2 regions of the Streptomyces sp. NPDC053755 genome follow, and region 1 is predicted to be linked to the other one. Evidence: riboswitches for the same ligand, from Rfam matches in the RefSeq annotation. Region 1 holds a riboswitch; the other holds the start of a gene.

What was found. A riboswitch is a leader RNA that binds a small molecule or an ion and turns the genes downstream of it on or off. The one in region 1 is predicted to bind cyclic di-AMP.
Positions count from the first base shown of each region.
Region 2: it holds a riboswitch for cyclic di-AMP, as region 1 does, so the genes downstream of both, AB0K65_RS03345 (M23 family metallopeptidase) here and AB0K65_RS08500 (C40 family peptidase) in region 1, are expected to answer to the same signal.

Region 1 is NZ_JBFASK010000005.1:217,771-221,210, reverse strand. It holds gene AB0K65_RS08510 (8-amino-7-oxononanoate synthase) at 1-88, shown strand, start outside; gene AB0K65_RS08505 (ATP-binding protein) at 302-754, shown strand; gene AB0K65_RS08500 (C40 family peptidase) at 932-1,408, opposite strand; cyclic di-AMP (ydaO/yuaA leader) riboswitch at 1,412-1,584, opposite strand; gene AB0K65_RS08495 (ABC transporter permease) at 2,098-3,087, opposite strand; gene AB0K65_RS08490 (helix-turn-helix domain-containing protein) at 3,195-3,440, shown strand, end outside.
Region 2 is NZ_JBFASK010000002.1:116,820-120,259, forward strand. It holds gene AB0K65_RS03340 (pitrilysin family protein) at 1-1,126, shown strand, start outside; cyclic di-AMP (ydaO/yuaA leader) riboswitch at 1,340-1,506, shown strand; gene AB0K65_RS03345 (M23 family metallopeptidase) at 1,519-2,301, shown strand; gene AB0K65_RS03350 (GntR family transcriptional regulator) at 2,514-3,197, shown strand.

The DNA.
Region 1 (3,440 bases):
GCGGCTCACCGCGCGCGCGGATCTGAGCGACAGCCAGATCGCCGAGGCGGTGGCCACGATCGTCCGGACGGCTCCGCGCCTGGCCTGAGGCCGTCCGGGGCGCCCGCGCGCACCCCTCCGCCCGCCCCGGGCGGGGCGACGCGGGCACCTCCTGTCCACCCGGGACGGGGCGGAGTTCACCGCTTCGGGCGACAGATGTCTGCATATCTTGGTGGATCGACCCCTATGGCGGCCCGATCGGTGGCACCCTGACGCGAAGTGCAGTCCGGGGCGGGGCCCCGATGGGAAGGACAGCGTCGCCATGGCAGACCACCAGGAAGCATCCGTCACGCTGCCGAGCGATCCCGCCTCGGTGTCCACCGCCCGGAGATATGTCGACGACGTCCTCAGGGAATGGGGGCTCGAGGCCGGCAGCGACACGGCCGACTCGGTGCGGCTGATCGTCTCGGAGCTGGCCACCAACGCCGTCCAGCACACTTTCGGGCAGTCGCCCACGTTCACCGTCGACGTCCGGCTGGAGCGCGGGGAGCGGCTGTGCGTGGGCGTCACCGACAGCCACCCCCGCTGGCCCCGGCGACTCCCGGCCGCGGTGCAGCAGGACAACGGCCGAGGGATGGTGATCATCCGTTTCCTCGCGGCGGAGGCGGGCGGCCGGCTCACGGTCGCCCCGACCGCCGACGGGGGCAAGACGGTCTGGATCAACCTGCCCTGGACGGCGCGGCGCCCCGTGTCGGCCCCGCTCGGGGGCGCCTGACGCGGTGTGAGCCACCTCGAGGCCGGCGGCGCCACCGCGCCCCCTTCGGCACCGCGCCCCCTTCGGCACCGCGCCCGTCCGTCACCGCGCACCCGTCCGACGCTGCGTCAGCCGTCGCGGGCCCGACGGCATCCGTCGGACACCGGCCGCGCGCGGCGGGCGTCCGGCGGCCGCGCGTCAGCGGACGCGGCCGTAGTACACCTTCGAGGACCAGATCTTGTCGAGCTTCACCCAGGAACCGGTCTTGGGGGAGTGCCAGATCCTGTTCTGACCGGCGTAGATGCCGACGTGATAGACCCTTCCGCCGGAGTGGAAGAAGACCAGATCCCCCTGCTGCCTGCTGGAGGCGGAGATGTGCTTGGTCTTGTTGTACTGCTGCTGCGCGGTACGGGGCAGCGACTTGCCCGCCTTCTTGTACGAGTAGAGCGTGAGCCCCGAGCAGTCGAACCGGCTCGGCCCGGCCGCTCCGTACTTGTAGGGCGATCCCTTCTTCGAGGCCGCGATGCTCAGCGCCTTGCCGGCGTGGGACGTCGCGGCCTGGGCCTCCGGTGCGGCACCTGGTGCCAGCAGCGTGCCGCCGACGGCGGCGAGGGTGAGAGCCGAGACGGCTCCGGCCCGGGACAGCAGGGACGGGACATGAATCTGCGCAGTCATGCGCAACCCTTCGTCAGCCGCCTGTGAAGGATGACCTGTCGGGTTCGGGCAGGCGAAGATGCCCGGCCGCGGCTGCGGCTTCACCCCAAGGAACGGCCCACCTGCTCGGTCGTCCCGTGTTGCTCGGGTCCTCCACTCCTGCCGATCCACCTCTGTCGACCAGACGTCCGGGACAGCGGCAGGACTCGGCGTCCGCCCGGACCGCCCCGCCGTGGTGGCGGGGGCTTGTCGTCGTCAGGGATCTTGACCCACATCCGGGGTGAAATCCGAGTTGAAACGGCGATATGTGAGGCTCCTCACCACTGATCCGTTCGGGTGGACAAGTAGGTTTCGTGATCTTCGGAGGTTTGCCCGACGAGCCCCGTACCAGGGGTGGGACGCCCGATTCAGCCAGATGTGTACAGCTGCGCTGCAACCCGCCCCGGCCATATGTAGATTCGTCGACTACGCCGAAAGGGGGAGGCTTTCTGCGCCCTCCGTGGGCCGAGTGGACCTCGACACGACACGCGACAATGTCAACTCGCCGGGGTCCTCGGAAGAGTGACCCGGTCCGCCCGGGCGCTCTCCGTCGAACACGCGGAGCGTGCGGGCCGGGATGTCGGCGTGTACCTCGCTCTCGCCCCGGCGCGCATGCGGAAGCCGCGTGCCCCCGTCCGCTACAGCGGAGGCACGCGGCGGTAGGCGGGGCGTCAGCCCACCGGTGCGGGCCGCGGGGCCGGGGCGGGGCCCGGCTCGGCGGCGGCCCGGGTGCGGCGCCCGCCCAGGGCCACCGCGGCGAGGCCGAGCGCCACCCACACGCCCAGCACCAGCAGCGGTGAGCCCGCGCCGGCGCCGTCGAAGAAGGCCACGGACCGCAGGGCCGAGCCGCCCGCACCCGGCGGCAGCAGCTGGCCGAGCGCGCCCGCGGGGGCCGGCAGCAGTTCGGGCGCGCTCGCCACGCCGGAGAAGGGGTTGCCGAACAGGACCATCAGAGGTGCCCCGAGGGCGAAGCCCGCCCGGCCGAGCAGCGCGGCGAGCCCCGCGAGCGCCGAGCCGATGGCGAGGACGGTGAGCGCGAGGACGCCGGCCTCGGCCCACCAGTCGCCGGTGAGCGCCCCGAGCCAGGTGTGGGCGAGTCCGGCGCCGACGATGCCGGCGAGCGCGGCGGCGCCGCACAGGGCGAGGACCGCCCGTCCGCGCCGCAGGCCCATGACCGTGATGACGATGCCCGCGGCCGTGCCGGCCAGGACGAGGGGGAAGAGGCTCGACCCGAACGCGCTGCCGCGCGGGTCGCCCGCGGGCGTGGATACGACGTCGACGACCTCGACCTGCGTGCCGGCGGGGACCTGGGCGGTGACGGCCTCCCGCAGGAGCCCCGCGACGACGGGGCTCGCGGCGGACGCGGTCAGCAGCCGCGGACCTTGCGGGGTGACGACCACGGCGCCGTATACGACCCGGTCCTCGATCGCCGTGCGGGCGGCTGCCTCGGAGTCGAAGCGGTGGACCTCGAAGGCGCCGTCGCGCTCGGCGAGGCGCTCTTCCAGCGGGGCGGCGGCGGCAGCGGGCCCGGCGACGCCGATCGGCAGGTCGTGCGGCGCGACCCGGGCGGCGGGCCAGGCGAACGCCCACAGGGCAAGGGCCGCGACGACCGGGATCAACACCATCACCGCGAGGGTCTTGCGGGTGCCGTTGGCAGGCATGGCGACTCCCATACAAAGAGAAGGATCGTTCGTTTTACGGCGGTGGAGTCACTGTCCCGCCGGAGTGGCCGCTTGTCAAGAATGAATGTTCGTTTTACATTCGGCCCATGGCTCGCGTCTCCCAGGAACACCTCGACGCCCGCCGCCGTCAGATCCTCGACGGCGCCGCGCGCTGCTTCGCCCGCAACGGCTTCCACGCCACCTCCATGCAGGACGTCCTCGGTGAGGTGGGCCTCTCGGCCGGCGCCGTCTACCGCTACTTCCGCGGCAAGGAGGAGCTGATCGCCGCCATCGCCGCGGAAGCGTTCGCCGGCATCCGCAGCGCGTTCGAGGACGCCTCGCGTTCCACCCCG
Region 2 (3,440 bases), on a different contig from region 1:
GTTCGCCGCCGAGCTGGAGCGCTGCGGCGCCACACTCGACGCCCACGCCGACCACCCGGGCGTACGCGTCTCCCTCGAGGTCCCCGTCTCCCGGCTGCCCAAGGCGCTGGGCCTGCTCTCCGAGGCCCTGATCGCCCCGGCCTTCGACGACAGCGAGATCGAGCGCCTGGTGCGCAACCGCCTCGACGAGATCCCGCACGAGACGGCCAACCCGGCCCGCAGGGCGGCCAAGCAGCTCTCCAAGGAGCTGTTCCCGGCCGGCTCGCGCATGTCCCGGCCGCGCCAGGGCACCGAGGAGACCGTCGCCGCGATCGACGCCACGGCCGTCCGCGCCTTCTTCACGGCGCACATCCGGCCCGCCACGGCCACCGCCGTGGTCGTGGGCGACCTGACCGACGTCGACCTGGACGAGGTCCTCGCCGAGACGCTCGGCGCGTGGACCGGCGACACCGCCGAGCCGCGCCCCGTCCCGCCGATCACGGCCGACGACACCGGCCGTGTGGTCATCGTGGACCGCCCCGGCGCGGTCCAGACGCAGCTGCTGATCGGCCGCGTCGGCGCCGACCGGCACGACCGCGTCTGGCCCGCCCAGGTCCTCGGCACGTACTGCCTCGGCGGCACCCTCACCTCCCGCCTGGACCGGGTCCTGCGCGAGGAGAAGGGCTACACCTACGGCGTCCGGTCCTTCGGACAGGTGCTCCGTTCCGACGCCGAGGGCAACGGCGCCGCGATGCTCGCCATCAGCGGTTCGGTCGACACCCCCAACACCGGCCCGGCACTTGACGACCTGTGGAAGGTGCTGCGCACGCTCGCCGCGGAGGGACTGACCGACGCGGAGCGGGATGTGGCGGTGCAGAACCTGGTGGGTGTGGCGCCGCTCAAGTACGAGACCGCCGCCTCCGTCGCGGGGACGCTCGCCGACCAGGTCGAGCAGCACCTTCCGGACGACTTCCAGGCGCAGTTGTACGCGCGTCTGGCGGAGACGGGCACGGTGGAGGCGACGGCCGCGGTCGTCAACGCCTTCCCGGTGGACCGTCTGGTCACCGTGCTCGTGGGTGACGCGGCGCAGATCGAGGAGCCCGTGCGGGCGCTCGGCATCGGCGAAGTCACCGTCGTCACCGGCTGATCGAGGCGGAACAGACGCCACGGCGAGGACCCCGACGTCACCATACGTCGGGGTCCTCGCCTTTGTTGATCTTTTGTCCGTATTGAGGCGGAGGGTGGGTGTCTGCCCTGTGGCATGTCTTACAAACAGCCGAGTCCGTTTGCCGATTGAAAGACGGTCCGTTTAGCGTCAATCCGGCTGTTCGCCAGTTGCACCCGCCGCACCCGCGGCATCGGACAGTCATCGCCGAGTCCCCGTCAGGCGCGAGCCTGGGGAGCCGGGGACCCACACGAAGTCCCTGGGGTGAATCGGACGCCTTCGCACCCGTGCGGAGGGGCCCGTAGGAGACCTTCCTGCTCCGAACCCGTCAGCTAACCCGGTAGGCGAGAAGGAAGGAAAGGATCAGCCACTACATGGCGTTCACCCGTGCCACCGGGAAGCATCGTGGTCCGAGCCGTCTGGCGCGCCGCAGCGCGGGCATCGCCGGCGTCGCGACCCTCGCCACCACCGGCGTCATCGGAACCCTCGCTTCCCCGGCGCTCGCCGCTGACACGGACACCCGCTCGCTCGAGGACACCGGCATGAACCAGGCCGTCGTCTCCGAGTCGCTGGCGGACCGGATCGACGTGCAGGCGGCCGCGCAGGAGCGGGAGGCCGTCGAGGCCATCGCGAAGGCGAAGGCCGAGGCCCGTGCCAAGGCGGAGGCGAAGCGCAAGGCCGAGGCCCGCGCCAAGGAGATCCGCGAAGCCAAGGAGCGCGCCGCCCGGGAGGCCGAGCGCAAGCGCCTGAACTCCTTCCAGCTCCCCGTCGCCGGCTCGTACGTCACCACCGGGTACCAGACCGGCGGCTCCCTGTGGTCCTCCGGCAGCCACTCCGGCGTCGACTTCCACGCCTCCTACGGCAGCGAGGTCGTCTCCGTCGGCTCCGGCACCGTGGTCGAGGCCGGCTGGGGCGGCGCGTACGGCAACAACATCGTCATCCGGATGAACGACGGCACGTACACCCAGTACGGGCACCTTTCGGCCATCAGTGTCTCGGTCGGCGAGACCGTCACCCCGGGCGAGCGGATCGGCATCTCCGGCTCGACCGGCAACTCCACCGGCCCGCACCTGCACTTCGAGGCCCGCACGAGCGCCGAGTACGGCTCCGACATCAACCCGGTCGCGTACCTGCGCGCCCGCGGCGTGAACGTCTGACCCGACCGCGTCCGGCGAACGCCACCGGGCCGCCCAAGGCCCGACGAAAAAGCCCCGGCTCGTACCGAGCCGGGGCTTTTTCGTCGGCCAAAAGATATCCATGGATCTCCCGTAGCCATCGGAAATACCGCCCCGCTGCAATAGAGTCACCGAAGAGTCGACGAACAGACGTCCATCGGATGGGTTTCGCGCGGAAAAGGCGGAGGTCGAACATGCGCATCCCGGCGCATTCGGTATGCACGGCGATTCGGGACGACATCGTCTCCGGTCTCTTCGAGCGCGGCAGCCGGCTGACCGAGGAGCAGCTGGCGCGCCGTTACGGAGTCTCCCGCGTGCCGGTCCGCGAGGCGCTGCGCACCCTGGAGTCGGAGGGCTTCGTGGTCACCCGTCGGCACGCGGGCGCCCACGTCGCCGAGCCAACCGAGCAGGAGGCGGCGGACCTGCTGGACGTCCGGGCGCTCCTGGAGCCGCTGGGGGCCGCCCGCGCCGCCCAGCGGCGTACGGACGCGCACCTCAAGGTGTTGCGCGGCCTGGTCAGGCTGGGTCAGGAGCGTGCCCGCCGCGGCCAGGGCGACGACCTGCGCTCCCTGGGCGGCTGGTTCCACGAGACCCTCGCGCAGGCGTCCGGCAGTCCGGCGCTCACGGCGCTGCTCACGCAGCTGCGGCACAAGATCGCCTGGATGTACGCGATCGAGCCGACGGCGCAGCCGGTCGAGGCCTGGGCCGAGCACGGGGCGATCGTCGACGCGGTGGCCCGCGGAGACGCCGAGCGGGCCCGCGCCCTCACCGCCCTGCACGCCGAACGTTCGCTGGTCCTGTACCGGCCGAAGCGGCCCGAGCGCGGCCGTGTGAGGGCTTCGCAACATGTCGTAAACACCGCGAGCATCCGGAATTAACGACCGGGCCGTATACAAAGAGAAGTAATGGGGCGGTGGAATTCTGCTGCCCGGAAATGCGGGGCCCTTAAAGGCCCCTCGATCGATTTCGTCGACAGGGCATCGCGTCGGCGGGCTCGCGAATTCGGGCTGTCCGGAATCCTTTCCCCTGGAGTCCTCGCGGCCCGGGCCCCGGCCTTCCCGTGGCCTCGCCGCAGGACGCGCGAGACGGCCGGACGCGCGAGCCGGCAGGACGCGGGGACC